DNA from 2 places in the Streptomyces sp. NPDC001292 genome. Region 1 is predicted to be linked to the other one. Evidence: riboswitches for the same ligand, from Rfam matches in the RefSeq annotation. Region 1 holds a riboswitch; the other holds the start of a gene.
What was found. Region 1 has a riboswitch for cobalamin ahead of ACFY4A_RS08780 (ribonucleoside-diphosphate reductase subunit alpha). Riboswitches for the same ligand answer to the same signal wherever they lie in the genome.
Positions count from the first base shown of each region.

Region 2: another riboswitch for cobalamin. It lies ahead of ACFY4A_RS28675 (cobalamin biosynthesis protein); the one in region 1 lies ahead of ACFY4A_RS08780 (ribonucleoside-diphosphate reductase subunit alpha).

Region 1 covers NZ_JBIAXG010000005.1:197,506-200,690, forward strand. Annotated here, with positions in the region: gene ACFY4A_RS08780 (ribonucleoside-diphosphate reductase subunit alpha) at 1-1,369, opposite strand, end outside; cobalamin riboswitch at 1,492-1,646, opposite strand; gene ACFY4A_RS08785 (GNAT family N-acetyltransferase) at 1,692-2,198, opposite strand; gene mctP (monocarboxylate uptake permease MctP) at 2,283-3,185, opposite strand, start outside.
Region 2 covers NZ_JBIAXG010000032.1:24,781-27,965, forward strand. Annotated here, with positions in the region: gene ACFY4A_RS28665 (anion permease) at 1-826, shown strand, start outside; gene ACFY4A_RS28670 (hypothetical protein) at 859-1,083, shown strand; cobalamin riboswitch at 1,274-1,418, shown strand; gene ACFY4A_RS28675 (cobalamin biosynthesis protein) at 1,518-2,459, shown strand; gene ACFY4A_RS28680 (cobyric acid synthase) at 2,456-3,185, shown strand, end outside.

The DNA.
Region 1 (3,185 bases):
CGAGGTTGACCGAACCCAGGTTGCACACCGCCGTCTCGCCGTCGTCGGTGACCTCCAGGATCTCCGTGCAGAGGTTGGAGGAGTGGACGACGTGACCGGGCTGCGCCGTCTGGTTGGCGGTGCGGTTGGCGGCGTCCTTGAAGGTCATCCAGCCGTTGCCGGTCTGCGCGAGGGTGCGCATCATGCGGCCGTACAGATCGCGGGCCGGCATGGTCTTCCTCGCCAGGCCCCGCGCCTCCGCGGCGCGGTACGCGGCGTCGAAATCCTCGCCCCACAGATCGGTCAGCTCGGGCACGTCCGAGGGGGAGAACAGCGACCACTGCCCGTCGGAGTTCACCCGGCGCATGAACTCGTCCGGCACCCAGTGCGCGAGGTTGAGGTTGTGCGTCCGGCGGGCGTCCTCGCCGGTGTTGTCGCGTAGCTCCAGGAACTCCTCGATGTCCGAGTGCCAGGTCTCCAGGTAGACCGCGGCGGCGCCCTTGCGCCGGCCGCCCTGGTTCACGGCGGCCACCGAGGCGTCCAGGGTCTTCAGGAACGGCACGATGCCGTTGGAGTGCCCGTTGGTGCCGCGGATCAGCGAACCACGCGAGCGGATGCGGGAGTAGGCGATGCCGATGCCGCCGGCGTGCTTGGACAGCCGGGCGACCTGGAGGTAGCGCTCGTAGATGGAGTCCAGCTCGTCCCTGGGGGAGTCGAGCAGGTAGCAGGACGACATCTGGGGGTGGCGCGTACCGGAGTTGAAGAGCGTGGGGGAGGAGGGCAGGTAGTCGAGGCGGCTCATCAGCCCGTAGAGCGCCTCGACCTCGTCGACGGACCGCGCGGTGTCGTCCTGCGCGAGACCGGCCGCGACCCGCAGCATGAAGTGCTGGGGCGTCTCGATCACCTTGCGGGTGATCGGGTGCCGCAGCAGGTACCGGCTGTGCAGGGTGCGCAGGCCGAAGTAGCCGAAGCGGTCGTCGGCGACCGGGTCGATCAGCGCGTCCAGGCGGTCGGCGTACCGGCGCGCGAACTCGGCTGTCCGGTCGGCGAGAAGGCCCTCGCGGTGGCCGACGGCGACGGAGTCGGTGAAGGACACGACGCCCTGGGAGGCGGCCTCGGCGCGGATGGCGAGGGTCAGCAGCCTGGCCGCCAGCCGGGAGTAGGCGGGGTCCTCGGAGATGAGCCCGGCGGCCGCCTCCGTGGCCAGCTCGCGCAACTCGGCCTCGTCGGCCCGCGCCGACCGGCCGCGCAGCGCGGCGGCGGCGACCCGGCCGGGGTCGGCGTCGGGGAGGTCGGCGGTCAGCTCGGTCAGGATCCGCAGCAGTGCGGCACCGGGACCGTCGGTTTCCGGAGCTGTGGCTGAAACCGGGTCGGCTGGCGCGATGGTCACGTGGAGCTCTCCCTCGCTGGGCACGGGGCCTCGCCGAGGGCAGGGGGCAGCACACGAGCGCACGCGGCGCCGCGTCCACCGGCCCATTCCACGAGGCCCGGACGTCAGGGCACCCGGACCGGACGGCCGGGCGCACTGTCGGCAGGTCCTCGGACTGACGCTCGTGGCGGCCCATGGGGGCATACGCGCACGAGTACACCGTTGCGGGACAGTTCCGGATTCGCACCGGATTCCCCTGCGGCGACAGTGAGCACGAGCATACATCTTGTGCTGAGTGAGTCGGGCACCCCCATATGTTGTGCCGCGCCGACTCCGGAGCGTGTCAGAATGTCAACTCGTAGGTGAGCAGCCTGATGTCGTCCAGGTACGGGAGGGGGTTCCAGTCCCGCACCGGCGTGCGGACGAAGCCCAGGCGCTCGTAGATGCGGTGGGCGGTGTGCATGGCGCTCTGGGTGGACAGCACCACGCGGACACAGCCCTCCACGGCTCGTGCCCGGTCCAGACAGGCCCGTACGAGGGCCTCGCCGACGCCTCTGCCGCGCGCCGCGTGCGCGACCGCGAGCATCCGTATCTCGGTCTCCCCGGGACCGGCGAGGTCGGCCATGGGGCCCGCGCCGGGGACGAAGGTCACGCCGCCGAGCACCTTCCCGTCCGCCACGGCCACCAGCACCTCGGCCGCGGCCGCCCGTTTGGCCACGTCCCGCAGCTCGCCCAGGTACTCGTCGCTCTCACCGAAGTCGAGGAGCCCGTCCCGGAGGTAGGCCTGGGCGGTGATCTCACCGAGGGTGCCGTACTCGCCGGGTTCCACCGGCCGGATCACGATGTCCATGGGCCAGAGTGTGCCGTACGGGCACGGCAGCGGGCCGCCGGATCGTCTCCGGCGGCCCGTATGGCCCTGCCCGATTGCCGTGTCTCAGTGCGGGGCCGCCGCCGTGGCCGGCGGGAGCTCCACCTCGACGCCCGGGTCACCGGCGTCCGCCGTGTAGTCCTCCGGCCGGGTCTCGTCCACGCCCTGGGGCGCCTTGACCGCCCTCAGCACGAGCGTCAGGACCACCGCGACGGCCGCGTTGAGCACGAACGCCGTCAGACCGATGTAGCCGATCTCGCCGATGCCCGGGATCTCCTTCGCCGAGCCGCCGAAGTGCTTCTGCGTCGGCGAGGCGACCCCGTAGGCGGCGACCGTGCCGTAGACCATGCCGACCGCCCAGCCCGCCAGCAGCGCCCAGCGGTGGAACCAGCGGGTGAACAGGCCGCCGACCAGGGCCGGGAAGGTCTGCAGGATCCAGATGCCGCCGAGCAGCTGGAAGTTGATGGCGACCGTCTTGTCCATGGTCAGGACGAAGACCAGGGCGCCCACCTTCACCAGCAGGGACACGATCTTGGAGACCCGGGTCTCCTCCCTCGCCGTCGCGTGCGGGCGGAGGAAGTCCTTGTAGATGTTGCGGGTGAACAGGTTCGCGGCGGCGATCGACATGATGGCCGCCGGCACCAGCGCGCCGATGGCGATCGCCGCGAACGCCACGCCCGCGAACCAGTCCGGGAACATGTTCTCGAACAGCTGCGGAATGGCCAGCTGGCCGTTCTTCACCTGCACGCCCGCCGCGATCGCCATGAAGCCCAGCAGGGCGAGCAGACCCAGCATCAGCGAGTACAGCGGCAGGATCGTGGTGTTGCGGCGGATCACCTCCCGGCTGCGCGAGGACAGCGTCGCGGTGATCGAGTGCGGGTACATGAACAGCGCGAGCGCGGAGCCCAGGGCCAGCGTGGCGTAGGTCCACTGGCCGGCCGCCGCCGGCACCAGACCACCCGTCCCCGT
Region 2 (3,185 bases), on a different contig from region 1:
CGTCGCGGGTCTGGCCGCGCTGGTCTCGACCCGGCTGTCGTACGGCATCGGCAGCAAGTCGGACGGCAAGGCGGCCGAGAAGGGCCACCGCGCCGGACAGATCGCCTCCGCCGGCCTGGTCTCGCTGGCCCACGGCACCAACGACGCGCAGAAGACGATGGGCGTCATCACCCTCGCCCTGATCGCCGGCGGCGCCCTCGCCCCCGGCTCCAACCCTCCCACCTGGGTCATCCTCTCCGCCGGCGTGGCCATCGCGCTCGGCACCTACATCGGCGGCTGGCGCATCATCCGCACCATGGGCAAGGGCCTGACCGACCTCCAGCCGCAGCAGGGCTTCGCCGCCCAGACCAGCGCGGCCACCGCCATCCTGGCCTCCTCCCACCTCGGCTTCTCCCTGTCCACCACGCACGTCGTCTCCGGTTCGGTGATGGGCGCGGGTCTGGGCCGCAAGGGCGGCGTGGTCCGCTGGTCCACCGCGACCCGCATGGCCGTCGCCTGGGCGCTCACGCTGCCCGCCGCGGCCCTGGTCGGGGCCGGCGCGGAGGCCGTGACGCGCCTCGGCGACTGGGGCACCTGGCTCGTCGCCGTGTTCCTGGTGGCCTCCAGCGCCGCGATCTGGAAGATCTCCCGCCGCGAGGTCGTCGACCACACCAACGTCAACGACACCGAGGAGCCGGCCGGCGTGGTCACCCAGGCCATCGCCGCCGTCACCCCGCCCCCGGCCTCCCCGGTGACCGAGGAGCTCACGGCCACGATCCCCGCCCAGGCCTCCGCGTCCGCCGGTGACCCCGCGTCCGCGGCGACCCCGCCGGCCGCCGCCGTCTGAGCCCGCGCCACAGGCAGAAGGAAGAGAAGCAGATGAAGATCGACTGGGCGGCCCTCGGCTCCGTCTTCGGCGTCAGCCTCGGCGTCGCGGTGGGCCTCGTGGCCCTGTTCACCCTCGGCATCGCCGGTCTCTCCCACCGCGAGCGGGCCGTCGCCCAGGGCGACGGCGGCGGGGCCCTCGCGGTCACCGGCGCCTACGCCTGCTTCGCCGCGTGCGCCGCCGCCGTGGCCTACGGGATCTACCTGATCGTGGCCTAGTTGTAGTGCCCCGGCAGGCACCGCGCGACCAGGATCCGGGCAACCGGGTCCGAGCCGCGCCCCACCACGTCGCCCGCCCTTCCCGGACCGTCCCCACGACGGCCCGGGAAGGGCGGTTTCCCGTGTCCGGCGCGTCCCGCGGTGTGGGCCTCATCTCAGAACCCCTGCGCAGGTCAACGGCAGGTTGACGGGCGTTCGCGGTGCGTGGTGGACTGCCGGAGCCAAGTACGGCGGCAGAAGAGGAAGTCCGGTGCGAATCCGGCGCGGTCCCGCCACTGTGACCGGGGAAGAACCTCCCCGGGAGCCAGGAACTCTCACCGCCGGTCTCGTCGAACCAGGGCGTGGACACCCTGAGTGAGGACATATCGCCATGCGCGGCTGCCGACCGAGGTTCACCAGCGACTCACTGACCCACCCCACGACCGGCTGACCCGATGGGTGCCGATCGCGTCTTCGCGTACGGCGCCGCCGCCGGCCTCCTCGGTGACCTGCTCCTCGGCGATCCGCGCCGCGGGCACCCCGTCGCCGTGTTCGGACGGGCCGCGGGTGCCGTGGAACGCGCGCTGTGGCGGGACCACCGCGGCTGGGGCGCCCTGCACACCGCCGTGTGCGCGGGTGGTGTCGTGTCGTCGGCCGCGCTGGCCGCGTCCGCCGCACGTCCCTCCCGTGCCGCGTCCGTCGCGCTGACCGCCGCCGCCACCTGGACCGTCGTCGGCGGGACCTCCCTCGCCCGGGAGGCACGGGAGATCGGGCACGCGCTGCGGGCCGGGGACGTCGAGGGCGCCCGGGCGCGGCTGCCGCATCTGTGCGGGCGCGATCCGCAGGCGCTGGACACCGACGGGATCGCCCGGGCCGTCGTCGAGTCCGTCGCCGAGAACACCTCCGACGCGGTCGTGGGCGCGCTGGTGTGGGGCGCCGCCGCCGGTGTGCCGGGGCTCCTCGGCTTCCGCGCGGTCAACACCCTGGACGCCATGGTGGGGCACAAGTCCCCCCGGTACCGCCGCTACGGCTGGGCCTCGGCCCGGCTCGACGACCTCGCCGGATGGCCGGGGGCGCGACTGACCGCCGCTCTGGCGGCCGTTGCGGGCGACGACCCGCGCGGTGCCGTACGGGCCTGGCGCGCCGACGCCGGCAAGCACCCGAGCCCCAACGCCGGCCCGGTGGAGGCCGCGTTCGCGGGGGCGCTCGGGGTGCGGCTGGGCGGCACGCTCTCGTACGGCGGGCGCGTGGAGCACCGCCCGGTGCTCAACGGCGCCGGACGCGCCGTCCGGCCCGGTGACATCGAGCGCGCGGTACGGCTCTCCCGCCGCGTGGGCTGGCTCGCGCTCGGCGTGTGCGCGGGCGTACGGCTGCTGAAGAGAGGACGGACGTCATGAGCGGCGGTCTGCTCGTCGCCGGCACCACCTCCGACGCCGGGAAGAGCGTCGTCACGGCCGGGATCTGCCGGTGGCTGGTGCGCCAGGGCGTGAAGGTCGCCCCCTTCAAGGCGCAGAACATGTCCCTCAACTCCTTCGTCACCCGTGAGGGCGCCGAGATCGGACGGGCGCAGGCCATGCAGGCCCAGGCGTGCCGGATCGAGCCCACCGCGCTGATGAACCCGGTGCTGCTCAAGCCGGGCGGCGAGCAGAGCAGCCAGGTGGTGCTGCTGGGCAGGCCGGTGGGCGAGTTGAGCGCCCGCGGCTACCACGGCGGCCGGCAGCGAAAGCTCCTCGGCACCGTGCTGGACTGTCTCGCCGAGTTGCGGAGCACGTACGACGCGGTGATCTGCGAGGGGGCGGGCAGCCCGGCGGAGATCAACCTGCGCCGGACCGACATCGTCAACATGGGGATCGCGCGCGGCGCGCGGCTGCCCGTGCTCGTCGTCGGCGACATCGACCGCGGCGGCGTCTTCGCCTCCTTCTTCGGCACGCTCGCCCTGCTGTCGCCGGAGGATCAGGAGCTCGTCGCCGGGTTCCTCGTCAACAAGTTCCGCGGGGACGTCTCGCTGCTCGAACCCGGGCTCGACATGCTGCACCGGCTCACCGGACGGCGCACGTACGGCGTCCTGCCGTTCCGGCACGGGCTCGGCATCGACGAGGAGGACGGGCTCCGGGTCTCGCTAC